2 regions of the Neobacillus oceani genome follow, and region 1 is predicted to be linked to the other one. Evidence: riboswitches for the same ligand, from Rfam matches in the RefSeq annotation. Region 1 holds a riboswitch; the other holds the start of a gene.
What was found. A riboswitch is a leader RNA that binds a small molecule or an ion and turns the genes downstream of it on or off. The one in region 1 is predicted to bind FMN.

Region 1 (15,779 bases):
CCTAAAGCGTGAAATAGATATAGTCCTTGCAGACACAACAATAAAGATTCCTGAAGATCAGCTTCAGGAGGGCAAACCGGAAGGAGAGGCGGAACTTGGCGGAAATAAGCAGTAATTTGCTATTCATAGCTTTTATTTTATACCTGATAGCAACGGTGCTGTTCGGCGGCTCGATTAAAACGGCAAAAAACAGCAAATGGGGACTGTTTGCAATCACAACGGCGATTGCGGGGTTCCTCGCCCAGCTGGGCTATTTCATAACAAGATGGATTGCCGCGGGGCATCCGCCCCTCAGCAATCTGTTTGAATTTACGACGTTTTTTGGCATGGCTCTTGTCGGCGCTTTCATTTTAATTTATTTTATTTATAAGTCCAATTTACTTGGTCTTTTCACAATGTTTGTTGCGCTTATGGTCATTGCATACGCGAGCATGTTCCCTAAGGATATAAGCCCGCTTATCCCGGCTTTGAAAAGTTATTGGCTCCACATCCATGTGACCACAGTTGCCATAGGGGAAGCAATCCTTGCGGTTAGCTTTGCCGCCGGCCTCATTTATCTTCTGAAGGCCATTGACCAGACTGTTTCGAATAAACGGACATTCTGGCTCGAATTTGTTATGTTTTCCATTGTTTGTGTAGTAGGCTTTATTGCGGTTTCAACAGGTTTTTCTTCAGCCGGCTACGAAGCGAAGTTCAACTGGGTGGAAAAGTCAGGTAACCAGTCCGTTATGGAATACCACCTCCCTGCCCTTGTTGGCCCAAATGAAGGCGAACTTTTGACAGAAGGTAAGTTAAAACCGATTGTAGAAATGCCTGCCATAATCAACGCGAAGAAATTGAATACGGTTATCTGGTCGTTTTTGGGAGGAGCCGTATTATATGGCGCCATCAGGCTTCTGCTTAGGAAGAGGATTTCAGCGGCGCTTCAGCCGCTTGTACGAGGCATAAACCTGGATTTGATCGACGAAATAAGTTACCGTTCAGTCCTGATCGGTTTTCCCGTGTTTACGCTCGGGGGCCTTGTTTTTGCAATGATATGGGCGCAGATTGCCTGGACAAGGTTTTGGGGATGGGATCCAAAGGAAGTATGGGCTTTGATTACGTGGCTATTTTACGCGGCTTTCCTTCATTTAAGGCTTTCTAAAGGCTGGCACGGGGAAAAATCCGCGTGGCTTGCGGTAATCGGGTTTGCCATCATCATGTTCAATCTGATCGCCGTCAACCTTGTTATTGCAGGACTCCATTCCTATGCCGGTTCATAGGCTACGAAAGCTGTAAAACCAAAAGGATATCATCTGATTTGGCCCGGGGCGCAAACCAACCTATAGAATTACAAACCCCTAGCCCTCGAAGCCATTCAAAATAATAAGCCCCGCATGCAAATGCTGAGGCTTGTGCTATTTGGCAGTATTCAAACTATTTTGTAAACTATTTGCATGGGGGGATTATTTATGGAAAAAGACGTTAAAATTTTGGTTGTTGATGATGAGGAACGTATCCGCAGGCTATTGAAAATGTATCTAGAGCGTGAAGACTTTATAATCGATGAGGCGGAGGACGGCAATGAAGCTTTGGCAAAAGCGCTTGCCAACGATTATGACGTAATCCTGCTTGATTTGATGATGCCTGGAAAAGATGGCATCGAGGTATGCCGGGATCTCAGGGAGAAAAAATCAACGCCAGTCATTATGCTGACGGCAAAAGGAGAAGAAGTAAACCGGGTGCAGGGCTTTGAAGTCGGCACCGATGATTATATTGTAAAACCGTTCAGCCCGCGTGAAGTGGTTCTGAGGGTCAAGGCTCTTCTTCGCCGTTCTTCACAGACGAGCTATTTGGCAACGGACACGGTCACAAAGGACGTAATTGTTTTTCCGCATCTTACAATTGATAATGATGCCCATCGAGTCACTGCGGATGGAAAGGAAGTCAGCCTTACTCCGAAAGAGTATGAGCTGCTCTATTTCCTGGCAAAATCCCCGGATAAGGTTTTTGATAGGGAACAGCTTTTAAAAGAGGTTTGGCATTATGAATTTTTTGGAGACCTCCGAACAGTTGATACCCATGTTAAACGCCTGCGGGAAAAACTTAACAAAGTATCCGAGCAGGCCGCCAGAATGATCGTGACAGTTTGGGGTGTGGGGTACAAGTTCGAGGTCGTGAATGAATGATCCTTCTTAGAAGTGTAGTGGGTAAACTTTGGTTTACCATCCTTTTGCTTGTTTCCTTTGTCCTGTTTATATTGACAGTCATGCTGCTTGAGTTCTTTGAAAACTACAGCATTATGGAAACAAGAACAAAAATGAATGATACTGCCGAAAAAATAGCCAATGTCCTTGTCAAGCATCGGAATGACGACATAAGCGTTGGCCTGGAAATATCCTGGGAAATTCTTGATAAAAACACAAAGGCGGTTATTATTAAAAACCAGGATGAAGTGTATTATTCACCCAATACGGATCCTGGCAATAAGCTCAGCCTTTCTGATATTGTAAATGATCCGGATTTTTCAAAGGTAATTAAAGAAGGAAAATCGGCAAGGAAGGTTTCCGCCCTTTCTGCCGCTGACAAGGGGGATGGAGCCGACTATTCCATTATCGGAGTTCCCTTGCGGATTTCGGACAAGGAAAACGGTGCGGTTTTTATTTACCAATCCCTCGATGTTGTTAAGGAAGCGACGAGGTCAACTACAAAATTCATCCTCCTTGTCGCAGGAGTCGCAATTGTCCTTACAACAATCTTCGCCTTCTTCCTTTCAACTCGGATTACTGCTCCTCTAAGGAAGATGAGGGAAGCGGCTTTCGAGGTAGCGAGAGGAAAATTCGATACAAAAGTGCCGATATTGACAAATGATGAAATTGGGGAGCTGGCAACCGCATTCAACCAGATGGGCCGGCAGCTGAAATTCAATATGAATGCCCTTAATCAGGAAAAGGAACAGCTTGCCAGCATCCTTAGGTCCATGGCGGACGGTGTAATAACATTCAATAGGGATGGGACAATCTTGATTACGAATCCACCCGCTGAACGCTTTCTTCAAAACTGGTATTACGACAAAGGGGCAAGCGCCGCAGCGGGTTCTGAAGAAATTCCTTCAAAAGTCATGGAGCTGTTCCAGCAGGCTGTTGACACGGAAGAAGAGCAGATAGGTGAATTATCAATGATGGGGAGGCACTGGGTCATCCTCGTCACCCCGCTATACAGTTCGAAGTTTATTCGGGGTGCTGTAGCCGTGGTAAGGGATATGACCGAGGAACGGAAGCTTGATAAGCTCCGCAAGGATTTCATCGCGAATGTATCCCATGAATTGCGGACGCCAATCTCCATGCTGCAAGGATATAGCGAAGCGATCGTGGATGATATTGCCGGGACGGACGAAGAGAAAAAGGAAATGGCGAAGGTAATTTATGACGAATCATTAAGGATGGGAAGGCTCGTCAATGAATTGCTCGATCTCTCACGCCTTGAGGCAGGCAACATTCAACTAAATGTTGAAGAAATCGATGTCTCGTCATATATTGGAAAGATAATTCGAAAATTCCAGGGACTTGCAAAGGAAAATGAAATTCATCTTTCTTTTGGAACGAACAATCCCGATTATTATTTTCCGATAGACGCCGACAGGATTGAGCAGGTCTTGACAAATCTGATTGATAACGCCATACGGCATACGCCAAAGGACGGTATCGTCGATGTGGTCGTCCATGGGGATGACCGCGGCCTTCAGGTTCAGGTGGCCGACTCGGGCTCGGGAATTCCCGAGGAAGACCTGCCGTTTGTTTTTGAGCGATTTTATAAGGCTGATAAAGCGAGGACACGAGGACGGGCGGGGACAGGTCTTGGCCTTGCCATCGTAAAAAATATTATAGAAGCCCATAAAGGACACATATCCGTTCAGAGCAAGTTAGGCCACGGAACGACATTTACATTCTTCATTCCTCGAAAATAAGCAGTATTGCAAGAAGTTTGACGTTTATTCTTGTTACATGGGAAACAATTGGCCTGCACGCATGCCGTGCAGGCCAATTTCTTTTATTTTCATAGCTAATATGAATTGTCAACGTTTTGAATAAAATGAAACATATTTGTAATATTTCCCTTTCATTTTATTGTCAAAAAGACTATAGTTAAAGGTGTAACTTTATTTATAAATTGTCGTCTAAAACAATGAACGGGGAGGAATCGTGAATGGACTCCGTTTTTACTGAACTTTATAAAAAATACCACCAGGATGTTTTTCAGTTTCTTTTTTATATGGTACGCAGTAAAGAACAAGCAGAAGATTTGGTGCAGGAAGTGTATATCCGGGTTTTAAAATCGTATTCTCGTTTCGAGGGGAAGAGCAGTGAGAAAACATGGCTTTTCTCGATAGCCAGAAACGTCGCCATCGACCATTTTCGCAAGCAGAAAGGCTGGAAGCAAAAGCTGCTTGATAAATTCGATTGGTCGACCGCACAGATAAAGGACCATCAGCCGTTGCCGGATGAAATTGCCATGCAAAGGGAAGAAGTCCAGGGAATGTTCAAAAGCCTGGATGTATGCACAGTCGACCAGCGGGCTGTCATCATATTGAGATACCTGCACGAAATGTCGATAACAGAAACAGCCAATGCATTGGGCTGGACCGAGAGCAAGGTGAAAACAACACAGCACCGAGCCATTAAGGTATTGAAAGCCCAAATGGAATCGCTTTTTGAAACGGAGGGATATATGGATGAACAAGCGAGGGTGGAGCGATAAGCAGGTTGAAGACTGCATAAGATTTTTGCCTAAAGTAACTGACGATCGCGACCCGCGGGACATATACCAAAATGTGTCCATGAAAATAAAGCAAAAACGCAGGAAAGCGGTAATTTTGCCGGGCTTTGCGGCGGTGGCTGCCGCCTTGCTGCTATTCCTTCTTCTTTCCTCGGAAGTTTTTGATAAGAATCCGGGCAAGGAAGTAGCGCTGGAAGAAAAGAGGGGACCGGATTCTGCAGAAATTGCCGGAAATAATGATCAAGCTGGCATTACAAGCAAGAAGGGGCCTGAGGTGGGCGCCGGCAATCAAAACGCGGGGATTCTTGCCATGCCTGATTCAAAAGAGTCAGCTTCAGCCCTATATGAGGAAGAGGTAGCTGAAAACCAGGCCGCTGTAACAGTTTGGGTTCCGGACAAGGATGTAAACTACCTTGTTCCTGTCAGTGTCACTGTTCCAAAGGAGAGCGGAAAGAACTGGCTCGATCACTTTAAAACAGCTATGGCCGGCCTTAAAGAGTCGGAATGGGGCCTTAAAGACTACTATCCGCTTGATGTCGAGTTTTCGCTTGAAGGGGAAGATACACTCGTAGTCAATGTGCCAGCCGGACACCAGTTTGGAATGAGTACAACAACAGAAGGACATCTTATTGATTCCTTGAAAGAAAACCTTACCTCCAACAGCACGGTTACTAAAATAAAATTTATGACAGAAGGAAATCTGGGTATTGAACTTTCACATATGGGGCCTAGAACTATTGAACCGGTTGAAAGGAAAAGAAACAGAGCGTATTTCTTCGCCCGCCAGGAGGGCCGTGAGCAGCCTTACCTGGTCCCATCGAACGAGCAATACCCTGATGTGTCAAAAGCGCTCGATGTTATGAAGACTGGAAGCGAGAATGGTCCTTTCTTGGCATCGATCCCACCTTCACTTGATATAAAGGATGTAGCGCCAAATGGGGATACGCTTTCACTGACACTTGCAGATAATGCCGTTCTTGAGAACAGCCCAGACAACCAGTATTCTTTCGAGGCCATTTTGATGGCTGCGAAGGAGTTTGGATTTAAGGAAGTAAAAATTGAGAACGCGCCAATCCAGCAGCTGGGGCCATTCAATTTGGCTGCTGAAAACAAAGTGCCGATTGGCCCAAACAAAATGCATATTCAATAATTGAAAAGCCTGCCGGCCTGGCAGGCTTTTTGTTATGGGATTTAAAAAAGTTCCGTGGTGAACCCTTTTAGGCGTGTGAAATTGCTAGACAATCCGTATGTATCAACTACATGCAATCCACCCAAACTTTATTGTATATTTTTGGGAAATGCTCAACTTATGAATAACCCATGTGTATCCTCCAAATTATAACAAATGTGCCCTAGGAGTTCTATCTTTGGAAAAAAAGGCATATTGTGGTTTGGACGCAAACGCATAAGGAGGATAACGAGCATGAAGGAATATATATTCAGGTTTTTAATAGCTGGAATCATGGCGGTGTGCATTTCCCTACTGTTCCTTGGGAGCAAGCAGGCTAATGCAGAAGAACCTGGTGCTGTTGCGAAGGAAAAGGTGGAATGGACATGGCCCGCTGAAGGGATTATTTCTGACACATTCGGAACCCGGCGCGGACGACATAAGGGAATTGATATTGCTGGAAGCAGGGGTTCGGCAGTATTCGCGGCTTTGGATGGGAAAGTAATAAAATCATATTTGTCATCTACATATGGAAATGCCATTTTGATCAAGCACCCTAATGGATATGTGACGGTTTACGCCCACCTGGACAAAAGGTTGGCAGGTGAAGGGGAGCAAGTGAAAAAGGGCCAGAAAATTGGAACAATGGGAACTACCGGTTTTTCAACAGGTGTCCACCTCCATTTTGAAATACATCAATCGGAATGGACATTTAAGAAGGAAAATGCAATAAATCCCGTCCACATCCTCGGACGATTTGAGGAGGGCGATTTTATTGCGGGAAGGTTTAATAGTGGTATGAGTACGGAAGTAATTCAAACTCGCGAAACAAGGGTTGCAGCGCTTGAAGATAAGGCGAAATCGATTCATATCGTACAAAAAGGAGACACACTTTGGGACATTGCCAGGGCTTCAGGAATTGAAGTTAATGAGCTGATGGAACTGAATAGCCTTGAGACGATAACAATTTTTCCTGGCCAAGAACTGAATCTTGAAAAATGGGAGCCAGATCCGTTCCCAAATGGGAGCGCTGCGCTCAATTAAATAGCTATGTGAAAGGTTGAATTATTTAATATCTGGATAAAGGGAAAAACAGAAACTGGATGTTCACAAATTCAACACAGGCAATAATGTTTCAAAAATAGGGGGTTTTTAGTATAATATATTTGTAAACTAAATATTGTCTATCTTCGGGGCTGGGTGAAATTCCCGACCGGCGGTGATGAGCTTATGCTTTAGCCCGCGAGCCGTTTTTTTGTGGCAGGATTTGGTGAGATTCCAAAGCCGACAGTATAGTCTGGATGGGAGAAGATGGAGGTTCCGCAGGCGTTCAAAAAATGATGCTTTGAACGTTTATTGAGCATGCCTCTGTAAAAGTCTCCCTCAAGCTGCCGGGCTTGGGGGTTTTCTTTGCGATGGATTGCTCATGCTGAATCTTTCTTCTTTGGTGATGGACACACAAGGAGAGAGGAAAATGAAAAAACTTACTTTGAAGGCTATGGTGGCAATCGGAATGCTAAGCAGTGTATCGTATATCCTTATGCTGTTGAATTTCCCGCTGCCTCTGTTTCCGAATTTTCTGCTGATTGATTTCAGCGACATCCCGGCATTGATCGCGGCATTGGCGTTTGGGCCAGTTGCGGGAATATTGGTCGAACTGATTAAAAACTTGCTTGACTATTTCATGACAGGAAGCCAGACAGGGGTCCCTGTTGGCCACATTGCGAACTTTCTCGCTGGTATCCTTTTTATCCTGCCAACCTATTTTGTTTATAATCGAATCAAAACAAAAAAGGGTTTATCAATCGCTCTTGTTGCGGGAACGGTAACAATGGCCATTCTTATGAGCCTCCTGAATTATTACATTATCCTACCCGCGTACACGATGTTCTTGAACGCGCCAGCGATGGCGGATTCAGAGGCGCGCAAGCTCATTGTTATGGCAATATTGCCTTTTAATATCCTGAAGGGTGTCATTGTTTCATTGTTATTCGTCCCGTTGTATGTAAGGATGAATGTGTGGATCAACAGGCAGGCATCCATTTAATACAAATAACCACAGTCTATTAAGGCAGCGGCGAAAGCCGTTGTCTTTTTGCATGGAAAAAATAAAAAATCCCCACCTGAATGGCGGGGATATGTAAATGTGAACATTATTCGAACTTTGTTGGATTACCGTCGAATGGTTCATCTGCCACCTTGATGGAATCAGTCGGGCAGCCTTCAAAAGCGTCCATCATGTCATCAATCAGGACATCCGGAATTTCGACGATACCTTCGTTGTCATCCAGTGTTACATACGCAATGCCCTCATCATCATAATCATAAATGTCTGGTGCCGCAGCGCCGCAGGCTCCGCAAGCAATGCAAGTTTCTTTGTCTACAATCGTATACTTTGGCATGAAAAAAACCCTCCCGTTGGTTTAGACGAATATTTAATTCATAAACTGGAAACGCATACTGCATATCTATTGTAAAAAAGAAATGGAAACTTTTCAATAGATATTACATTGATAATGTTTTTCAGTAGCGCCAGCTTTCGATAGTATTCCCTAAATTCAGCCGGTGTCCGACACGCTTTCATGGTAAAATGAAGTGAACCTGCCATTGGTGGAAAATAAATAAACGGGGATAATGGTGAGAAACATGCGAAATGTCGATGAAAAGACTGGCATTCTATATTTCGATGTGGTCATTTTATATTGCCTTTGGCAATTGAGAGGCGAACGTACGATTTATTCGATATACCATTTGCTTAAAGGTAAAAAATCTGCCCAAACCATTCAGGATGCACATTTGTTTTCTCTAACCTCCTTATTCATGGCCTATGAAAACATTACCAGGAAAACTGTTGAGGAATCGATTAAAACACTGAACAGCCTAGGGCTTATACATGAAGTAAGTGAACAGCGTTATATCCTTACTGATAAAGGCAATGAATGCCTGGAAGCGGAACTGGCAATGAGCCCGCTACCCCAGGATTTGCAGGGTTGGAAATATCATTTGGAAGCCGGGTATTTGTGGGAAAGGCTCTCGCTCCTCGTCCAGGTGTGCTCCTATATTTCAAGGAAAGAAACACGTTATGTTCCTATCCAAAAAAAACGCCGGACCCAGCAATGGGTAAAAAACTTCCTTGTAAGGATGCAGCCTGGACAGAGAGCCGAGCTTCCCGGCGTATTATTTAAGGAGCTCTCAATGGTACTCGAGGATAATAAAAATATAAACCCTGACATCCTTGTCCTAAGGCTGACAGGATTTCATTCGGCAGGCCTGATTCCGCAGCAAGCCGCAATGGTGCTGGGGTTGGACGAGTTCCGTTTTCGCTTGGAATTCCTTGCGATCCTCCATTACATTTGCAAAAAAGCAGGCTCGCAAACAGGTGAGTTTCCTCTCCTATACCATTTGCGATCGGTTGAGGGAGCCGGCACATCGTTGACGCTTACATCCAGGCAAACTTTAAACCTCTTAAATAAGGGGTTGCCAATCGATTCAATCGCGGCGGCAAGGGGATTAAAGAGAAGCACGATCGAGGATCATATTGTCGAGATTGCATTGAATGTCGACGGCTTTTCAATCGATCCATACGTGACGCTTGAAGAACAGGATAGGATTATCAACTTGGCGAAACAGTCATCCACACGGCAGCTTAAGGAATTACGGGACTTATCGGGAGGAATCTCCTATTTTAAAATACGGCTTGTATTGGCAAAGCTTGGTGAATCAAAATGATTGAACAAACCCTTTATCGTTATTTTGGATATACCTCATTCCGTCCAGGACAAAAGGAAGTGGTCATGTCGCTGTTGAACGGCATTGACACACTTGCCATGCTCCCGACAGGAACCGGGAAATCACTCTGTTTCCAGCTGCCGGGCTACCTCTTTGAAGGAGTAGTCGTTATCGTTTCACCGCTTCTCTCACTTATGCAGGACCAGGTCGAACAGATGATGAAAAGGGGTGAAAAACGAGTCTTGGCGCTGAATTCCTTTCTATCTCCCCTTGAAAAAAGGCAGGCCCTCGCATCGCTCAATCGCTATAAATTTATCTTTCTTTCACCGGAGATGCTTGGTTTTCCTCATATAATTGAGAGATTCAAAGAGATTCCCGTCTCCTTGCTCGCGATTGATGAAGCTCACTGCATTTCGCAATGGGGCTATGACTTCAGGCCGGACTATCTAAGGATTGGATACTTCCGTGAAAGCATGGGCAATCCCTTGACACTTGCCTTAACAGCGACGGCCACTCCGGAAGTAAGGGATGATATAGCGAATAAGCTGGGGATTGAAGGTGGGGTTAGAATCGAAACGAGCATCGATCGGCCCAATATTTCTTTCCACATTGAAAAACTGGCCAGCCCATCTGAAAAAAACGACAGGGCACTATATTGGGTAAAGGAATTAAAGCAGCCCGGCATCGTATACTTTTCCAGCAAAAAAGCCGCCGAACAAACGGCAGCCTATTTCAGGAAAATGGGCCTCGCAAAGGCGATGGCCTATCATGGCGGCATGGATATGGAACAACGAGTCTTAATCCAGCAGCAGTTCATTAATGGGCAGCTGGATGTCATTTGCGCTACCAGCGCATTCGGGATGGGTATTGACAAGGAAAATGTTCGCTATGTCATTCACTATCATATGCCTATGCAAATTGAATCCTATCTTCAGGAAATCGGCAGGGCTGGAAGGGATGGACATCCTTCCACCGCGATCCTCCTTTATTCTGAAGGTGATGAACAGCTTCAATACTATCTGGCTGAAGGCGAGTTGCCCACAAAAGGGCAATTGGATATATTCTTTTCGTCCCTTGGCGGTTTATCTCCAGAATTTAGCAGTATAAAGGAAATGGAACAGGCTGCCTTCACAGCTGGATTATCCGATATTCAATGGCGTTGGCTTGCCGGCTTCCTTGACCAGAAGAATGAGCTGGCATTCCTAAAACTTAAAGGTGAACTGGCCGAGTATATTACAGGAAGGAATTTTACAAAAATGGAGCATATCCGCCGTATGCGTGAATGGGTTGATTCGCCTGGCTGCCTTCGAAATTACTTTCTAAAGTATTTTCATGAACCTGAACTGAATCCTGGCCGGCCGAATTGCTGTGATAATTGCGGCTTAGACATGGACATATACAAAAAGGGAGAGGAAGGCATTCCTGTTCAGGGAAAAACGAAAGGCTGGAAGGAAAGGCTGTCCGAACTTTTAATTGGTGAAGCAAATGATGGATAGACAAAGGCAGTTAATAAGGCAGTTAACCGATCGTGAATTGCTTTTCCATTTATATGGGACACAATTGCTTCTCCTTGCTATATCCACTGTTCTCGGTTGGTTGTTTTTTGAAAAAGGCCATATTTTGGGCTTGTTTGACTGGCACGATCCGGCCGTTTGGAAGGTTGGGATTCCTTTCGGCCTTGCCGTTGTGATGTTGGACGTTCTCTTGATGAAAATCCTTCCGGCATCGTATTATGATGATGGCGGTCTGAATGAAAAGATTTTCAAGGGAAGAAGTATTCCTCATATTGCTTTTATCGCGGCCATCGTCGCAATAAGTGAAGAAATCCTGTTCCGGGGAATCATTCAGGAAAAGACAGGACTAGTTATTGCAAGTATAATTTTTGCAATCATCCATTATCGTTACCTATTCAACTGGTTTCTGTTTATAAATATTGTGGCGCTCAGCTTTCTGATTGGGTTCCTGTATAGCTGGACCGGAAACCTGGCCGTCACAGTCGCTATGCATTTTACAATTGATTTCCTCCTGGGGATTGTGTTGAAGGCTCGGAAAGATAAGGAGGTTAAATAGTATGAAAAAGAGAGATCCATATCTTGAACAGGTTGAAAAGCACCGACAAAAAATAGATAGGGTAAAGCCGGAAACCAGTGAGCCGGCCAAGTTGCCGCCAAGGTCAAGGGTCCATCAAAACAGGAAAAAGAAAACGAAACTCAAGCTTAAATATCCGGTTATCCGCCTATTGGTGCTGTTTTTTGTATTGTTTCCCCTGACTGTTTTCGCTGTCATATCCAATTTGGAAGGCAACAAAACAGCGAATTCAACGGAAAACGGCGGGATTGAAACAGTAAATTTAGAAGATAATGACCAACACGAAAAAGTGCGGCCCCCGTCTGATGAAGGGGAGATTAACAAGGAAGATGGCATGGGTGAAAAATCCGGCCAACTGGAAACTCCCGAAGATAGTGATGATGATGGGGATGGCCAGGTTCGACCGGAAAACAACACCTCGTCTGGAGAGAATGATTCTTCTGAAAAAACACCTGTACCTGGAAAGGATTCAAGCATTTCTGAAGGCCCAAGTACGGGGGACGGAAAGAGCAAGAATATCGGAAATTCAGAAGGAAATGTGAAATACCATACCGTCAAGCCTGGAGAAACGTTATTCAGAATTGCAATGATGTACTACAACTCTAAGGATGGAATCGTAAAAATCAGGGAAGCAAATGGAATCGTCGAAAATGAAATCAAAGTGGGCCAATCTTTGAAAATACCCTTGAACTAAACAGCCGTGCAAGCGGCTGTTTTTTCCTTCTTAAAGTTGGCGAGGCTCCACTGATAATAGGTACCCTTTAGCATCGGGATTCTTTGGAACGCATACTGCCTGGGACAGGCACATACATTGTAGTAGGTTCTTCCGTAACAAGAACCGAAATTGCAGTGGCCAAAACCATAAAATGGGAGGCGGAGGATGGAGAACTCAATCAAAATGCTCGACCATAGGACTGATCATGCCACCAGGCAAATGCTCGAAAATGTTGTGAAGAGGAAAAGGAAATTTGAAAAAGCGAAATCGAGGCACCACATGGCCATTTTCGCTACCCTTGTAATGGCATCGGCATTTTTGGCTTATCTTTATACGGGGGTCATCCAGGAATATTCCTACTCGGTCTATGCAATGTTTTCCGCATTTGTCCGAAAAAGCGCCAGTGTGTACTTTCTCGTTGGGACGGTTTCACTTTACGGATTGATGATAATGTTAAAAGAACAACGTGATAAAAAAGAAAAAGAATATCATGACCTTAGATGCGAAATTGTCGACCGAAGCAAAGACCTTTGGAAAAAGGAAGACGAATGGAAATCAAGGCATATTGTCTTTGAAATGATGAAAAGAGAGTTTGATATAAACCTTTATCATGAAAAAAAGTAGGAACAGCCGCTTGGCTGTTTTATTTTTTTCAAAACTATCGTCTTCATCACTCCCGTTCTCTATGAGATTGATCACCAAAGCCTCACCTAGCCGTCCCAAATGGACGGATTCACGATTACGGAGTATGTTCACGCAACAATCATATCGTCAGCCTTCAATGCATGAAACAATTTTCTGAGAATGAATATCGGGCGGAAAAGGGTTTAAAGAAGGAGGTGTTGAAGTATATAGAGGTAAAGATATTTAATTGTGGGGTGAATTGGATGTTTGTCAAAAGCATTATGATTCCAAAGTTTAAGTGCCAAACGATTCAAGCCGGCAATCGTGTAAAAGAGGCTCTTCAACTACTTGAGGAGCAACAAATTGATGGTTTGCCCGTTTTGGATGGCGACCAATATGCCGGAATCATTACACGATTCAGGATATATGAACAATTTTTTCTATCAGGAAAGCAAAAGGACGAATTTTTGGAGGAAACTAGAATATCGGAAATCGCAACACATCAGGATGAGTTTCTTGAAGGTGGAGAGATTTTCGAACATACACTTATGAAGCTAAGGAATTTTCCGCTCTTGGCCATTGTCGACAAAGGGATGAAATTTCTTGGCGCAGTCACACGGTATGATGTTCTGGAACAATTCCAAAGCGCATTCGGGATGAATCAGCCGGGAGTCAGGATAGCTTTTACTTCAGTTGAGACAGAAGGCAGGATAGCCAGATTGGCTGAAATCGCCCATCAATTCCATGAACATATCATTTCACTGGTAACCTTTGACGAAACCGATAAATTGGTGAGAAGGATTGTCATGAAGGTTGAGAAAAAAGATAATATTGACAAGTTCATTAAAAAGTTGGAGGAACACGGTTTCAGGATTTTAAATATCTACGAAGATGCTTAGCACTATGCAAGTTGCAGGCTGGCCCCTCATACGTTGGTATGGGGGGTTATTCTATGATTGCTGCAATCCTACAGTTGGCTACATCGTTTATTGGCGGGTACCTTTTCATCGAATGGGTGGAGATAGGTAACCCTTTTTACGCGCATGTTTTCGTAATGGGCCTAATCCTAAGCCCCGTCGAATTTCTCGCGGCCGCAATCGCATTCTTTTCAGTTCTTGCGGCAAATTGGTTGTTGTTAAGGCCATTCTTGACTAGAAATGTATCGAATAGGGGTAAGAGGGAATATTCCCTTCCTGCCTTTACGGGCATACTTGGTATTTTTCTTGTTTTTGCCGTCCTGTTTGTTTTATCCCCAGTGCATACGGTAGTTCTCTTCGGCTGCAGCCTCGTTTATGGTATTATTTCAATGTACACATAGAATTTGTGGAGGGAGCTGAAAGGAATTGGCATTTTACGCGTTAGCGGCGACCGCGGCTGCAGGAGTCTTCCTCCTTCTGTATATGGCTAGCCTGGCATTCGGCAATCATGTTACAAAACAAGAACTGGAATTTGGAGATTTTCCAAAATCGTTTGGCACATTGAAAATTTTTTTCATTTCAGATATCCATCGAAGGCGGATCGCGGATTCAATTGTGTCCGAGGCGAAAGGGTACGCCGATATCGTCATTATTGGTGGGGACTTGATGGAAAAAGGGGTTCCGCTTGACAGGGTCAAATCAAACATTGAGAAGCTCCGGACGATTGGCCCTGTTTATTTTGTATGGGGCAATAATGATTATGAAAGCAACTATCGGGACCTTGATGCGATGTTGCTCGACATGAAGGTGAAAATCCTGGATAACACCGCCGTGAAGTTTGAATCCGCGGAAGGTGAGAAGGTGGCGCTGCTTGGGGTGGACGACGCGGGCCTTAAAAAGGACAGGCTTGATTTCGCCTTGATGGACGCTGAACGAGGATGTTTTACAATCCTAGCGAGCCATAACCCAAAAATTATCGATAAAATAAAGCCGGAAGATGGCATTTCATTTTTGCTTAGCGGGCATACCCATGGGGGACAAATTCGGATTTTTGGGCTCGGCCCCTATAAAAAAGGCGGAATTGATACAGTTGGTGGTGTTGTAAGGCTTATAAGCAACGGATATGGAACAACAGGCGTCCCACTAAGGCTGGGGGTCCGTCCAGAATCCCATCTTATCACTTTAAAGCATGGCAGGGAGGAAAAGAAATCTTGAATAAGGTTTCACAAAAGTGCCGGTGAAGATTTGCGATTTGGTGTGAACGGGGGAGTATGAATTGCCAGTAAGGGATGGGAAATACAATATTAAAGCCGTTTCAAAACTTCTTGGGATTCAGCCTGGCACACTTAGAGCGTGGGAAAGGCGATATGGGATGATTTCTCCAGGAAGAAGCGAATCGGGACACCGCCTCTATTCGGAAAGCCAGGTTGAGCTTTTGCGGGAAATCAAAGCGATGATTGGCCAGGGATTTACTGTCGGCCAGGCTGTGGCCCAGCTTGGGCGGCAGCCGGTATCCCAAAGGATATCCAAACGTCCCGGCGGCCAGTTGGAAGAATACAGAAATAATTTATTGGATGCATTTCGCATTTTTGATAATGGGAGCGCCCACCGGACCATTGACGCCTGCTTGAACGAATATACGTTCGAAACCGCCCTGTCCAATATCTTTCACCCGCTTTTATTGGATTTGGAAGGGGATTTGCGAAAGGGTAGCATGAATAATGCTTGCTTCCTTTTCGGAAGGGCTCTTATTCGTTCAAGGATCGAGAGAATGGCTCTGGTG
Region 2 (15,779 bases), 1.2 Mb from region 1:
TTCACTCCGCAGGAAATCCGTTTGAGCCCAAGTAGCGTTCCATGAGGATTTTACGGTGATGGAGTTCGTGGCCTGCGATCATGGCGGCGATTGCCCGTACTGATACGAGATGGCCATTGGCATTCCCAGTCCGTGGCCACGCTTCCTCGCTGAGCGACCTTACCAGAGCGCTTGTCGACGCCCGAACCGCCATGAAATTCGCCAGCAAGTTCTCAAGCGGTTCCCTGTCGAACCCAGCTTCCCGAACGTATGCGTTCTCCTCAAAGCCAGGGAGTGGGACCGAGTCCCCGCGCGCAATTGTCAATAACCGGTACGCCATGATCCTCTCACAGTCCGCCATATGGCCCAAAACTTCCTTAATGCTCCATTTTGACTCGCCATACCTGAAGGAAGCCTGTGAATCCGACAACCCTTTCAGCAGGATGACAGTTTCATCCGCCTGCCTCTCCAAAGTTGTGACGATGTCCCCTTCCGGAACCAACACAATGTACGGTTCATAGGCAGATGCGTATTCACCTTGCTCAGGCGTTTTATACATGAAAACCACTCCCTTCGGTTTCTTAGTTTTACAATATCACGTTCAAAGGTAACTTTACCAAAGATAAGCGGACTGCAAACATAGGTCCCTAATAAAAAAATCTTGAGGGTAAATACGAATGATCGTCCGATCCATTTTACTATTCGTACCTTCCTACTTCCTTTAGCACTTCCGCCAAACTTTTCTCCGCCATCGATCCAAGCCGAAGCCGGTAATTTTCAAATCGTAGATGGTTCGTTACCGGATTCGGGACGATGACACAGTGCATTCCGGCGGAGATGGCCGCGGCTGACCCGTTCAGCGAGTCTTCGAAAGCTACCGCCTCATTTGGCGAAATTCCCAGGCTCTCAAGGGCCAATAAGTAAAGCGCTGGGTCCGGTTTGACTTTTTCGACGTCTTCCTTCGTTTTAATTGTTTCAAAGTAGCTGTAAATGCCAAACTTCCTTAAATACGATTCGACCCATTCTCTCCGCGAGCTTGAAGCTAGGCCAATTTTCACACCAAGGGACTTTGCTTCATCCAAATACTCGCGAACCCCTTCACGGAGCGCTAGGCTGCCTGCTTTTTGCATGTAAAACTCCTTCGTTTTCAAATGGATGCCTGCTTCGTCGACCGTCATGCCTGTCGTTTTTTCAAAATATGCATTTAGCACTTCGTTGGTCGTCCCAATTACCTTTGAAAATTCTTCAAGCGGGAGTTCGCACCTGAATTCAGCCATGATTTCCTTATAGGCTTCATACCAAAGCGACTCCGTATCGACAATCAGGCCGTCAAAGTCGAAAATAATACCCTTTATCACACTTTTCCCTCCAGTCAACTTTCAAAAAATGGTACTCTACTAAATTCCTGCCAAGTCTACTATACTATAGATACAAACTTTGCAAAAAGAAGGTGGCACTTTGAGAAGAGTGATGATTGTAGAGGATGAACCGAAATTAAGACAGTTGATTGCCGCTCACCTGGAAAAATGGGATTTTTCCCCCTGTTCGGTTAGCTCGTTTGAGGAGATTGATGCACAAGCCGCCGATTTGAAGCCGGATCTCATCTTACTCGATATCAACCTCCCAAGCTACGACGGGTTTTACTGGTGCAAAAAAATCCGTGAAGTGACTGCCGCTCCCATCGTGTTCATTTCATCAAGAACGGAAAATATGGATATTGTCATGGCCATGAATGTCGGCGGAGATGACTATCTCCAGAAGCCTTTTTCGCTCGACGTGCTGGTCGCGAAGCTGAATGCCATTTTGCGGCGAGCGGCTGCTCCCCAACAGCGTGAAACGATTGTTCTTGAGTACAACGGCCTTCTCCTGAATCTTGAAAAAGCTTCCGCCCAGTTCGAGGGCAAGGAAGCGATATTAACGAAAAATGAGTTTCATATATTGGCGATGCTGATGAAGCGGCCTGGAAAAATAATAGGAAGAGATGAAATCATGCGGGCATTGTGGCAGGACGAAAGCTTTATAGATGACAATACGCTGACCGTCAATATGAACCGGCTCAGAAAGAAGCTGGAAAGCCTCGGCCTCGCATGCGCCATCCAAACAAGAAAAGGCCAGGGGTATAGTTTACAATGAAACCTATTGAATACATGTCAGGCCAAAAGGCTCTCATTGTTTGTTTACTGCTTATCATCGGCTTTATGAATACTGTCGCCCTAGCCGACCCCTCGCTGTCCATCCTTCCGGCGAGCCTTTTGTACATCGATTTTGTTTCCGTACTGATTATAGCGGGTTATTTATTCTACGACTTCCGCAGAAAGAATGCATTTTTAAAAGAACTTGAAAGCTATGAGCCGGGCGGTCTACCCAGCGGGCATGGGATAAAACCTACCGAAGAAGAAAAGCTGTACATCGGGATAATCGCTGGGCATTACCGGTCCTCTCTTGAAGGGCTCAGGCGCGCCAATGATGAAAAAAAGGAATGGATGGAATACATGACTTCCTGGTTCCATGAGATCAAAACGCCGATTGCCGTTAGCAGGATGCTTTATGAGACAGGTGAAGGAAGCCCGAGCCTGGAAGAAGAAATGGACCGGATCGAACATTTCGTCGAGCAGGCGCTTTATTTTTCTCGCCTGAACGATTTCAATAATGACTACCTCATTCAGGAGGCTGAGATTGGGAAAATCGTCAAAGAATCCTTGAAAGCCCATTCCAAGGTATTTTATGCAAAAAAAATCCGCCTGGACGTCCGCTGCGAAGACTTTGAGGCGCTCTCTGACAAAAAAGCCCTTCTGTTCCTTTGCAACCAGCTGCTCGGGAACGCGCTTAAATATACCCCGCCGGGAGGTGAGCTTACAGTTTCCGTCCTTTCAAAGGAAAGGATGATTTCCATCCGCGACAACGGAATCGGGATTTTCCCCGAGGATCTTCCTAGGGTTTTCGAAAAGGGATTTACAGGGAAAAACGGGCGCGAACTTTATTCGTCCACAGGCATGGGGCTTTATCTCGCCAAAAAAATCGCCGATAAGCTCGGCCATTCGGTGAGTGTCGAGTCCGAAAGAGGAGTATTCACACAGGCGGCCATTCACTTCCCAGTTCCTGGTGGAGCCGCCTACCTTGGACTGGAAGCCGAAAACCATAAGGAATAATACGAACAAAAGGGATGGAGGAACCATCCCTTTTTTCATGGCTATTCATTAACGAGTGCATAGAAGCGGGTCGACGTGTAAGAAAAGTAGGCCAAATACAGACCGATATATAGGCCAAGGACGACCATGAATGGGCCGGCCATCCGGATGCCGGCAAACCCGGCGAGCGCCGATATCAGGACCGAGCTATGCGATACGGCAATCAGGATTGGAATAGAGAAAATAAACAGCGTTTGGACCCTGATCGATTTCCTCATTTCCCGCGCTCCGAGCCCAATCTTCTTCAGGATTTGGTACCTCGGCTTGTCGGCGGCCGCTTCCGACAACTGCCTATAAAAAAGGACGCTGCCGGTTGCCATCAGGAAGACAAGCCCGAGGAAGCCACTGATAAAAATAAGGATTCCGTATGTCTCCATTCCTTGTGAATATTCCTGGTAAAAACTTGACCAAATCACCTCGTTCCGTTCTTCCGTATGGTTCCAGAGGATTTCTTCAATTTCCCCCCCAAGCTCCTTTGTAGCCTTTTCTTTCCCAAGCTTGTATATCTGCAGCTGTGTTGTTGGCGCGCCAGACTCAACGGCCTTTTCATAAACGGCATCCTTGACGACGAGCGGGAATGCGAAGATGGCTTGATTCAGCAGCGAATAGTTTTCATAGGAAGCAATTGTTGCGTTTTCCCCGCCCGGCAAGCGGATGCTTCTGCCGGTATAAGGGTCGTGCGTCCTGTTCAGATTTCCGTCATAAAAGGCGATCGCTTCATTATCGGCAAACTGAATATCCGCTTCCATCCCCATTTTCCTTCCGAGCTGCCTAAAAGACGATTCGGGAATAAGCAGGACTGGATAATCAGGAGGAAACCTCCCGGAAAAATCCGGACCCGCTTCCATTTTTACCGGCTCTATTTTTTGGCTGTAACGTATATCGTCCCTAGCCTCGAATAGACGGTTTATTTCCGTTTCATCTTCCCCATTTTGCACCGAATAAATAAAGCTGTGCGGAAAATTGTCTTTAGAAATATCATTCAGGCTGGCGTACAGGCTCCACGTCACTCCCATCAGGAAAAGCGTGAATGTGGACAACAGCGCCAGTACCGACAGGACGGCGATATTTCCTTTTATCCTATATAGCAGATTAGATGTACTTATGATGTTAGATCCTTTATAGAAGAATGCCTTCCTTTTCGAGAGAGCCGAAAGCAAATAGACGATGAATGCCCGGATGAATAGGAACGTTCCAATTATGATGCTCACAAGCGCGCCAAGGATTTTCAGCCATGCGTGGCTTGACCAGATACCGGATGAAACGGGCTGGAGAATAACCCAATAGCCAGTTCCGATGAGCAGCAGCGACAATAAAGCCACAGCGACGGAGGCAAACGGCTTTTTCTCCGCTTGTTTTCCCGCCTGGAAAAGTTCACGGAGCGTGGATGTCCGGATGACCCGGGCATTATAAATCGATGCCGCAGAGAGAATCAGAAAAAAAATAACAATCGTTTGGACTGCCGCAGCTACGGATAAGGTGAAACCCGCTACGATTGGAATTCCCATGAGTTTAACAAGGACCATCGCAAACAGCTTGGAAAGAACCGCGCCAATACCAAGACCAACCAGTAGAGCCCCCGTGCCGACAAGCAAATTTTCAAAAAAAAGCATCAGCCCAATTTGTTTTTTCGACATACCAAAAAGAGAGTATAAGGCGATTTCTTTTTTCCGCTTTTTCATAAAAAAGCTATTGGAATAAAAGATAAACAGAGCGGAGAAAGCCATCAGGAAAACAGAAGCGGCCATAAATGCGGGTCCTATTTTGCCAAGGCTCGCTGCAGCATCAATGATTTTCCGATTGTATTGCAGGGATACAAAAGTAAAGTAAATCACGACGCTAAAGGCCATCGGATAAAAATAAACCAAATATGCCTTGAAGTTTTTACGTATATTTCTTTTTGTCAGTTCAAACAGACTCAATCTGTCCACCCCCCAAGGCAGCCAGCACATGGACAACCTGCTGGAAAAACTGTTTCCTTGTTTGGCTTCCCTTTCTTAATTCAGTGAAGAACCCACCATCCTTTATAAAAACGACACGGCTGCAAAAGCTTGCTGCGAAAGGGTCATGGGTTACCATCAATATGGTCGAGCCTTTAATCCTGTTTATTTCCTCAAGCGTCTTCAATAGGATATGGGCCGACTTCGAATCGAGGGCTCCCGTAGGCTCATCCGCGAAGACAATGCTCGGGCTTGAAACAAGCGCCCTCGCTGCGGATGCCCTTTGTTGCTGCCCACCGGAAACCTCATAAGGATATTTGCCGAGTAGTTCTTCTATCCCGAATATATTTGCGAATTCCGCTGCCCTCCTCGCAATTTCGACTGGCGGCATACCAGCAAGTGCGAGCGGCAAGGCGATATTTTCTTCAATTGTCAATGTGTCCAGGAGGTTGTAATCCTGGAAAATGAAGCCGATCCTATCCCGCCGGAACCTGCTGACTTCCTCTTCATTCAAACTTTGCACATTCGTACCGTTTATCCTTACGATGCCTGAAGTCGGCGCGTCAATCGTCGATAATATGTTCAGCAAGGTTGTTTTTCCGGCTCCTGAAGGCCCCATAATCGCGGTGAATTCCCCTTTTTCAACCTTTACATCGATGTTGTTCAGGGCGGAAAAAACATTCCCCTTTCCTCCATAAGTCTTATTGAGCCCGACAGCTTCCAAAACCAATTCCATTTTCATCCCTCGTTTATCCTTTTGTTACTTTTACTGTAATAAAATTCTTTTCTATCATCCATCGCATTCCCTTACATTTTTAACTTTCAGTCTTACAATTTTGTAAGAAATAGAAGGTGAAAAAATCCATTTTTACAGTTGTATTACATATTTTCGTCACATTTTTTTACTTTTTTCACAGTTTGTTTACATTTTAGCCACTATGATCGACCATGCTCCTTGCTGTGCCGTAAAGGATAAAAGATTGTAAAAACCCAATAATATCAAGGTTTCCTGCGGAAAAAACAAGTGTTCTTACTTTTAAAAGTAACAACAATGTTAATTTTCTGAATTTTCATTTCCTCTTGTAATAGACTTGTAATCTACCTGTGAAGACGCTGTTAAAAAGAATAGAGTATAGTAGGTTTAGCAAAAAACACCAGGGGGTAAACTTACATGTTGAAGAAATTTATGGCGGTTTTGTTTATGACAACTTTGATGATGACACTTCTTCCGACCATGAGTGAAGCTGCAACTTACCACAACAATGCAATTTCTGTCGCTAAATCCAATATGGGAAAACGTTATACATGGGGCGGAATCAGCCCAAGAGCAGGTTTTGATTGCTCCGGCCTCGTAAAATACTCTTTTGGTAAAGCAGGAAAGTCCCTTCCAAGGACAGCTGGGGAAATGTGGGGCAAAGGTAAACGCGTATACAGCCTTAAGCCTGGCGACCTTGTTTTCTATCAAACATACAAAGCTTCAAGACCGACACATGTCGGCATTTATATCGGAAACGGGAAATTCATCCATTCTGCTTCATCTAAAGGCGTATCTGTTTCATCCTTAAACAACTCCTACTGGAAGCCACGTTATGTAGGTGCAAAGCGCATCTAATTATACTATAAAAGAGAGCCGGACAGGCTCTCTTTTTTGTATTGTCAATTAAATTAATTTTCGTATTTTAGCTTCCTTATTCCCAAATAGTAGAACAGCAGGCAGAATCCAGCTAGAACGGCGATTGCAGTCCAAATCGTCGGTCCGTGCAGGCTTCCGCTCACAATTTCCCGGATACCCGACATCATCCAGCTTTGCGGGACGAATTTTGCGATCAGCTTCATGAAATCAGGAACAACATCAATCGGCCAGTAGACACCTCCGAGCATACAGGTGCTGACGATGATAACCGCGCTCAACGCGCCCGCTTGCTGTTTTGTTTTTACCAGTCCTGCAATCATAAGGCCAAGGCCGACCACGGTCAGAATGACAAGCGATGCAAACGGGATAAAATAGAGCGGGCTTCCCCACTTCCCGTTAAAAAGCACTTTAATCGAGAGAGCGAGAATGCCAAGCTGCAGCCAGCCAAGCAAAAAGTAGGACAGGATATAACCGCAAATAATCTGAACCCTGTTAACAGGGGCGGCCATCAATCTTGCCCAGGTTCCGCCAGCCCTTTCTTCAAGAATTGTGGCTGCCGCTCCCGAGATCCCGAACATCATGAACATGATCGTAAATCCAATTGAACTCAAGGAAACTGCTTCTCCCTTGCTTCCTTCCCTTTGAATAATCTCCTTTTTAACTTTGATTCCCTGGTTGCCTGACACTTCCTGTAAAAGTGCCGAAAACCCATCGGTCCCGCTAGCGGCTGCTAATTCATAACCCGAGGCAACCGTCCGCGCGGCTCCTTCAAGATGGGGATACAGCGCCAAATACTCCTGTGTCTCACGCTGGATTGCAACGGTGAACAGCGGTTCTTTTTTTGCAATCCGCTCTGCCAATCCTTCCCCAATCATGACCGCAGCGATGGCCTTTTGATTGTTAACCGCTTCCCTAGCTTTTTGCGGGGAAACTTTTTCCCATTTATATTGATTATTGCCTGTCAGCAGTTTCGCAGCCTGTAAAGATAAATCATCGCTTCCCGCTGAATACAGCACAAGCGGTTTGTTTTTTTCCGAACTGCCAGCCATTCCACCGAAAATAATGCTGAATACGAGGGGCATGACGACCATCATTACCCATATGGAGGGGGTGCGCGCCATCGACTTCAGATGCAACAGGGCAATCGCAGCTGTTTTACGCATACTTTCTCCTCCTTTCCCCGGCAAGCACAAGCCAGCCGATCGCAAGGAATAGAATCCCGAGCCCCAATAGGCCCGCCGCTCCCGGGAGGATATCCATTATCCCGCCCCCAGACATCAACTCCAGGAATGATTGCAGGGCAAGTGCGTTTGGAAAAACTTTTACTAGCGTGTTCACCCAATCAGGCATCAAATATAAAGGCACCATACTGCCGCCAACTGCCGCCATGATTTGTGTGCCCAGCATACCTACTACGTTAAAGGCCTTTCCTGTGTTCACCAGTGAACCCGCCATAACTCCGAGTCCGCAAGCGCTGAATACGAAGCTAATACCGATTATGAAAACGCCAGTGAGGGATGAGCCCCAATCAACCGAAAAAATGAACCGGGTTCCAAGTATTATCACAAACAGCTGAAGCGTTGATAAAAACAGCAGCCCAAGGACTTTTCCCGCCAAATACTCATAATGGGTCAATTTTGATACAAGCAGCCGTTTATAAACCTCCTGCTCCTTTTCCTCAATCATGGCCGATACCCCAATGGTAACTGTCATCAGCAGGAACATGACCCCCATGCCCGCGGCGTAATATTGAAAGGAGCCGACCGGCAGTCCTTCTTCCTTTGCAGCTTCCTCCTTCACAAGCGTGAAGGGTTCCTCCCCCGGGGAAAACCCTGCGGCACCAAGGTTTGCCTGCCCCTGATTCCCCGCTTTTGCGGCAGCCTCGATGGCAGCCTTCATCCCGGCTGTCCGGATAGCGGCTTCACTTGCAAACTGTTGGATGATGTTCTCGGTAATTGTCGCCTGAATGCCCGCCGATGGAATCGAAATGAGTTTCACTTCCGCCTCATTACCGGAAAGGACCGCATTTGAAAAACCTTTTTCGATAATCAGGCCTACAGCGGCTTTTTGGTCTTTAAGGGTTGTATACAGTTCAGCTTCATTCATTTTTTTCACTTTCACAAGATCAGGCAGGCCTTTTTCAAAAACTTCTTCCTCTAGGACCGTGCCCATCTCCCCATCGTCAAGATTGGCCACGGCGAGTGTAAATTTGTCCAGCTTCACTTCGCCGTCTCCCATGAGCTTGCCAAATGCCGCTCCCAATATACCGATCAATAGCAACGGCATCAGGATAAGTGTCAGCAAGGCTTTCCTGTCCTTTGCGATAAGGATTGTGTCTTTTAAAGCAAGCCACCACAAATTCATTCTTTCTCCCCCCTTAGTCGCGCAGGCTTCTTCCTGTTAGATGCAAAAAGACGCTTTCCAAATTCGGCTCGACGATTTCCACTCCGGAAATTTGCGCTCCCGTTTCCGTGATTCTTTGGACGAGCGTACTTAAGACAGCTTGAGGCTCCTTGTGAAACACAGTCAAATTCTCTCCGAAAACCTGGCAATCCCCTGCCGGAACAATGCCATTTAGCATGTCTGGGTTGGCCGCGCCTCCCTGAATGGCAAAGACCATCCTCGACCTGTCGCCAATCGTCTCCCTCAGTTCCGGAATGGTTCCCAAGGCAATCAGCTTTCCGTGGTCCATAACGCCAATCCGCTTACATAGAAACTCCACTTCCTCCATGTAATGGCTTGTATAAATGACAGTCATTCCCTCATTATTCAATCTCTTAACCGTTTCAAGGATATGAGCCCTTGACTGTGGGTCAATTCCAACGGTTGGCTCATCCATAATCAATAATTCCGGCCTGTGGAGGATGGCCGCGCCTATATTGACCCTCCGTTTCATCCCCCCGGAAAACGTCTCGACTTTATCCTTCGCCCTGTCGGCAAGTCCAATCAACTCGAGTGTTTCGGCTACCCGATGATCGAGAATGCTTCCGGAAAGGCCATACATCCTTCCCCAAAAATAAAGATTGTCTTTCGCGCTCATCGTTTGGTACAGCGCGATTTCCTGCGGGACAATCCCAATCAGCGCCTGTGCTTTTTTCGGGTTGGCTTTCATATCAATGCCTGAAAGCATGATTGAACCGTCTGTAGGTGGAAAAAGGCCCGTCAACATATTGATAGTCGTAGACTTTCCTGCGCCATTCGGACCCAGCAATCCAAAAGCTTCTCCTTTACTGACTGTAAATGATACGCTGCGTACTGCTTCAAAATCCTTAAACGCTTTCCTTATTCCCGACACCGAAAGCAGTTCCATTCTCCTATCCCCCTTCTTATCTATGACTATTTTACTACAACTTTTTTCTAAAATGGGTGAATTGTCCAGGGGAGTCGGTAAAATATTCAAAAAAAGGCCAGCATGAGCTGCTGGCCTTCGTTAATTATAGGAAGGATAGCCGGTGAACTTGAAATCACGGCCAACCTTTTCTATCGATGTATTTTCCAATTCAACTACATCCGCCATTGTATTGGCGCCTGCCCCTTCAAGAAATGTAGGTGCCGCTTGCCCGCCAATTAGCATCGGAGCAAAATAAAGAATGACTTTATCAACTAATTTGTTTTCAATAAAACTCGCATGGACGGTGCCGCCGCCTTCAATCAGGACGGAAGAAACGAGCTTTTCCCCAAGGATATCAAGCACTTCTCCAGGGTCCACCTTCCCCTGGCCCGCTGTCCGGAAAACACTTGCGCCCCGCTCCCTCAGCTGTTTCTCCTTATTGTTGTCAGCATCTTGGGTTGTAAAAATCCACGTTTCCGCAAGTCCGTCCGTAACCACCTTGGAATCGGGCGGTATTTTTAAGGAAGAATCTAGCACAACACGAATTGGATTACGCCCATTCGGAATCCTTGTAGTCAATTCCGGATTGTCTTTTATGACGGTATTGACGCCCACCAGGATCGCCAGGTGTTCGTTCCTTAAATGATGGGCATCCCGGCGCGCATCTTCGGATGTAATCCATTTGCTTTCAAATGTGTGGGTAGCAATTTTCCCATCAAGGGAAGACCCCGCTTTCAATGTGACAAATGGCCTCTTATCAACGATAAATTTATTGAAAACCTCGTTCATCTTACGGGATTCCTCTTCACGGATGCCTATGTCGACTTCAATTCCGGCATCCTGAAGAATTCTAACGCCATTCCCTTTGACAACCGGGTTAGGGTCAAGTGTTGCAATGACCGCCCTTTTCAAACCGGCCTGGACAATCGCCTCGGCACACGGGCCTGTTCGGCCATGGTGCGAGCAAGGCTCCAAAGTGACATAGATGGTGCCTCCTCGGGCCTTTTCCCCCGCCATCCGGAGGGCGTGGATTTCCGCATGGGGTGTTCCTGCCTGCAGGTGGGCCCCAACACCGACAATCCTTCCTTCATTCACTATAACGGACCCGACAAGCGGATTTGGATCCGTCTGGCCTTTTAACGCCCGGGCATTTTGCAGGGCGAGATCCATATAGAAAGCATCGCTAGTCATTCGTGCAAGTCCCCTCTTCCCTCAGGTGTCCTGAACGGTTCACCTTCGTTTGGAGGTATTGCTCATTGTATTCCGAAATATCCCCCCACAGCGGGCGCCTGCCCGAAATCGGCATACCTGACTGCCTTAGAGCCTCAAGTTTTTTCGGATTGTTCGTGATCAGCGTGACTGGCTTGGAGCGTAATGCTTTCAGGACGGAAATCGCATCTTCGTAATTCCTGGAATCGTCAACAAATCCAAGCCCTTCATTTGCCTCAACCGTATCATAGCCATTTTCCTGGAGAATATAAGCCATCGCCTTGCTGAACAGGCCAATTCCTCTTCCTTCATGATTGGCAAGGTAAAATAACGCGCCCGTTCCATGCTCGACAATCATTTTCATGGAATTCTTCAATTGGAAGCCGCAATCGCAGCGCTTGCTTCCAAAAATGTCACCGGTATGGCAGATGGAGTGCATCCTGATCAGCGCTTCATCGCCGTACTGGAAATCCCCGTAAGCAAGGACGCTTGATTGCTGTAATTCCGCAAGATTGGAAGAGGACAGTTTATCTATGATCCGCTGATAATCCTCCGTCACTTCATCACAGTTCAGCCAGCAGTACCACTGGAATACGACCGTTTCCCCGTAAAGATTGACAGGAAGCCGGATTGGGCCGACAAGGTAAATCGCCCCTTTGTCAGTTTTAATGAGTTGAATCTTATTTTCCAAAACGGAAAGCACTTTTGAATCCATTTTCAGCTCACTCACTACTATTTCTCCTTTATAAAAAGATGAGGTTTTATACAACTAAATGCATTTACCGCTATCAAGGGCCTGTTTTTTAGTCATTCACTTTAAGAAAGGAACTGGCGGTCCGGTTCCTTGAATCAACTCGACTATGCCTCAATGGTACGGAGAAGGTTAGCCATTTCAATTGCCGATGAGGCTGCCTCCCAACCTTTGTTACCAGCTTTCGTACCCGCGCGCTCGATAGCCTGCTCGATTGAATCAACCGTTAGCACGCCGAAAATGACGGGAATTCCCGAGGATAGCGCGGTGTTCCCGACGCCTTTTGCAACTTCTTTGCACACGTAATCAAAATGCGGTGTGGACCCGCGAATAACTGCGCCAAGGGTGATGACTGCATCATACTTTCCGCCTTTGGCCAATTTTTGGGCGATAAGGGGTATTTCAAAAGCGCCCGGCACCCATGCCACATCCACGTCTGTTTCATTTACTCCATGGCGCTTTAGGGCATCCAACGCGCCGCCTAATAGTTTATCGGTGATAAATTCATTGAAACGTCCTGCAACGATTCCTATTTTCAGGCCGGTGCCGATGAGGTTTCCTTCGTATACTTTATTCATTTTCCATTCCTCCAGTCAATATCCAACAGGGCAAATTATTTTACTGCCCCTAGCTGTTCTTTTCTTTTTCTAAAAGCAATCAGATCTTCTATAGTAATCATTTTGAGTTCGAAGCGTTGGGCCACGCCCTTTAGCTCCGGTACCCTTGCCATTGTACCATCTTCATTCATGATTTCGCAGATAACGCCTGCGGGCTTGGCACCGCATAGCTTCGCCAAATCAACCGCCGCTTCTGTATGTCCGGGCCGTTCCAGTACTCCGCCTTTTTTCGCAACAAGCGGGAAAACATGCCCTGGCCTTTTAAAATCATCTGGCCGGGCGGCTTCATCAATCATGCTGAGGATTGTTGCCGAACGTTCGTAAGCAGAAATCCCCGTTGTCGTGAATTTATGGTCGATGCTGATTGTAAAAGCGGTCCCGTGGGCATCCGTATTTTTGTCCACCATCGGGTCGAGCATTAATTTTTCCGCGAGGCCTTCTTCAACCGGAACACATATTAGGCCCCTGCCATGAGTGGCCATGAAATTAATGACTTCCGGCACTGCTTTTTCCGCCAAAGAAACAAAATCGCCTTCGTTTTCGCGCCCTTCATCATCACAGACGATGATGACCTTCCCTTCCTTTAAATCGCGAAGGGCTTCTTCAATTGTGCTGAACATGGTGCTCCCTCCTTAAATGAACCCATTCTTCTCCAGGAATTTGGCGGTTATTTCCGGCTTCTTTTTCCCCGTTTCGCTTTTTCCTGGATTTAGGATATGGTGCACATATTTGCCAAGCATATCACATTCAATGTTGACACTGTCCCCCGCTTCCTTAATGGAAAGAATCGTTTCAGTAAGTGTATGGGGGATAAGTGAAACTGTAAACGTATCACCGGTTACATCAAAAACTGTCAAGCTTGTCCCATCCACTGCAACCGAACCTTTGAGAATGAGGAAAGGCATGATGGATGGAGCTGCTTGAATTTCATAATAAACAGCGTTCGCCATTTTGTTCTTTTTAATAATCGTTCCCGTTCCGTCAATATGGCCGCTCACAAAGTGGCCGCCAAACCTCCCGCCTGCTGCCATGGCACGTTCCAGGTTGACCTTGGAGCCCGTCTTTAAGTCCTTAATATTCGTAGCTTTCACGGTTTCAGGCATCACATCGACGGTAAACCTACTTTTTTCAAAGGAAGTAACCGTTAGGCAGACTCCGTTGACGGATATGCTGTCTCCGAGCTTTACATCCTCCAAAACCTTCTTTGCCTCGATTGTAAGGACCATGGATATGCCTGTTGCGGCAATCCGTGAAATGGTGCCAATTTCCTCAATAATTCCTGTAAACATTCTCTTCTCCTTTTTATCGTGGCTTATCCATTAACAGGATATCCCAAAGGGGTGGAAAAACATGCGAAAGCCCCAAAGGCAAAAGCGCTTTGGGGCTGAAAAATGGCATGCTCAAATAAAGGTTTGAAAACAACAGAGTCAGGCACGCCTGGCCTTCCACCATGAAACAAGCCTGCCTATATACGGCCGCTGTTTGCAGAAGGGCACACCATTCCCTTTTTTCAAAACCTGCTGCTTCCTTCTCCCATCCAGACTATACTGTCGGCCCCGGATTCACACCGGATCCACCGTTCGCCAAAACCTGAAGGCAAACGGGTCACGGGCTGAGGGGCACTGCCCCATCACCGCCGGTAGGGAATTTCACCCTGCCCCGAAGGAATATTCAATTTGGAATAGAAACATTATACTCAATCCAGCGTCAAAAAGAAACTATTTCGTATTATGTGCCGGTGTTTCCCATATTCAAGCCTCTGGTCACAAGTTGAAAAAGTCCTGGAAATCACTGTTTTCGTAAGGATTAAAATCAAGCCAGGAGGTAAAAGGGCGATTGTCCACTTTGAAATATTCTTTAGTGAAACGAATGAATTCAATCGTTGCCAGTTTTTTGCCTGAATAGGCGGAAAGGTAATCGGAAAGGAAGGCAAGTGCAGTATCCGTTCCGTGAGGTTTCATCATTCTCCATAGATATAGCGTGGGTTTTGCCTGGATATGGCCAACCATTCCGCCGGGCATTCCGGTATATCGGTCCGCGGGCATGTTTGATTTAACATCCGTCCTCATAATATAGAAGTCATCAAATGCGTTTGCGTAGGCAAAGCTTTCCGCTTCGCTTTTCTTTTGGCTGCCCAAAAAGAAGAGGGACGCGGCCAACTCGGAAAGTCCGTCATTCAGCCAAGCATCGGTATGCCGATCAAAATGGACTTTGCCATAAAACCATTGCTGGGCAAGCTGATGGACGAGCAAATGGTCAGGGGTTTCCTCAATAGGCTGATAGAAGAGTTCATCACTTTTTATAACGTCCGGCTGGAGAACAATCCCTGGATAACTGCCTTTCCGCTCGTTTGTCATAACAATATCAATCTGCTTATATGGCAAATCACCGAGGCGGGAAGCAAAAAAACCAACCGCTTCCGCCGCTGTTCCAAGTACCATTTTTCCTTTTTCCAATTCCTCTTCCAAAGCAAATACACGAACTTCAATGGAACCCGCCGACGTTTTAATCATTTTGTAGCCATCCAAAAGAATAACATACATTTCTTTCAGGCGGTTTTCCTGAATGTCTCCTGTTTCGCTTGCCTGATCGAGATCGGCACCCGAGGTTACCGCGATAAGATTCTCTGGGATTTGATAGTGTAAAAGGTAGTTTGAAGGCGGTGCGGAATACGTTTCTTTTCCAAAGGCAGGAGGCTGGATTAACCAATCATATGTATAATCCGGAAGCATTGGATGCCATTGGAGAAGATCGTAAACGTGCTTCTCATTTCCCCCATTTGGTATTGAAAAAGAGTAGGAAATCTCGACGTTTGCTTTCCCGCCCGACTTCAAGGCCTTCATTAACGGCACCTTCAGCTGTAGGCCTTCCAATTCATACTTTGACGGTACACCGTCGATTTTTGCGCCCTCCACTTCCAAATTACCGCTGCCAATTTCATTCAGGCACTTATCAATCGCCCAAGTTAGGACCTTCCTGCGGCATTCTTCCCTTCCCAAATCACCGAGCAGGTTTGGGAAAAAATGAAAAGAAATTTGGTTCCAGCCCTTTTCGGATGTATTGGTTACGTCAATGGACGCGCTGACCAGAAATTTGTTATCCCGTGGCACATTTAAATCGACGATATAGGA

Region 2: it holds a riboswitch for FMN, as region 1 does, so the genes downstream of both, ribE (riboflavin synthase) here and V1499_RS13965 (ECF transporter S component) in region 1, are expected to answer to the same signal.

Annotation. Positions count from the first base shown of each region.
Region 1 is NZ_CP143543.1:2,765,083-2,780,861, reverse strand. It holds gene V1499_RS14000 (cytochrome c biogenesis protein ResB) at 1-115, shown strand, start outside; gene ccsB (c-type cytochrome biogenesis protein CcsB) at 96-1,262, shown strand; gene V1499_RS13990 (response regulator transcription factor) at 1,452-2,168, shown strand; gene V1499_RS13985 (ATP-binding protein) at 2,165-3,946, shown strand; gene sigX (RNA polymerase sigma factor SigX) at 4,186-4,737, shown strand; gene V1499_RS13975 (GerMN domain-containing protein) at 4,712-5,905, shown strand; gene V1499_RS13970 (peptidoglycan DD-metalloendopeptidase family protein) at 6,179-6,967, shown strand; FMN riboswitch at 7,106-7,240, shown strand; gene V1499_RS13965 (ECF transporter S component) at 7,398-7,970, shown strand; gene V1499_RS13960 (ferredoxin) at 8,077-8,325, opposite strand; gene V1499_RS13955 (helix-turn-helix domain-containing protein) at 8,570-9,652, shown strand; gene V1499_RS13950 (RecQ family ATP-dependent DNA helicase) at 9,649-11,148, shown strand; gene V1499_RS13945 (lysostaphin resistance A-like protein) at 11,138-11,722, shown strand; gene V1499_RS13940 (LysM peptidoglycan-binding domain-containing protein) at 11,724-12,434, shown strand; gene V1499_RS13935 (YpbF family protein) at 12,621-13,079, shown strand; gene V1499_RS13930 (CBS domain-containing protein) at 13,343-13,978, shown strand; gene V1499_RS13925 (hypothetical protein) at 14,032-14,397, shown strand; gene V1499_RS13920 (metallophosphoesterase) at 14,480-15,211, shown strand; gene V1499_RS13915 (MerR family transcriptional regulator) at 15,273-15,779, shown strand, end outside.
Region 2 is NZ_CP143543.1:1,578,370-1,594,148, reverse strand. It holds gene V1499_RS07970 (DinB family protein) at 2-538, opposite strand; gene V1499_RS07965 (HAD family hydrolase) at 678-1,334, opposite strand; gene V1499_RS07960 (response regulator transcription factor) at 1,447-2,112, shown strand; gene V1499_RS07955 (sensor histidine kinase) at 2,109-3,128, shown strand; gene V1499_RS07950 (ABC transporter permease) at 3,170-5,089, opposite strand; gene V1499_RS07945 (ABC transporter ATP-binding protein) at 5,076-5,843, opposite strand; gene V1499_RS07940 (C40 family peptidase) at 6,279-6,719, shown strand; gene V1499_RS07935 (ABC transporter permease) at 6,773-7,903, opposite strand; gene V1499_RS07930 (ABC transporter permease) at 7,896-9,104, opposite strand; gene V1499_RS07925 (ABC transporter ATP-binding protein) at 9,118-10,044, opposite strand; gene ribD (bifunctional diaminohydroxyphosphoribosylaminopyrimidine deaminase/5-amino-6-(5-phosphoribosylamino)uracil reductase RibD) at 10,171-11,262, opposite strand; gene V1499_RS07915 (GTP cyclohydrolase II) at 11,255-11,995, opposite strand; gene ribE (6,7-dimethyl-8-ribityllumazine synthase) at 12,139-12,609, opposite strand; partial or broken gene ribB (3,4-dihydroxy-2-butanone-4-phosphate synthase) at 12,660-13,268, opposite strand; gene ribE (riboflavin synthase) at 13,281-13,937, opposite strand; FMN riboswitch at 14,170-14,319, opposite strand; gene V1499_RS07895 (hypothetical protein) at 14,412-15,779, opposite strand, start outside.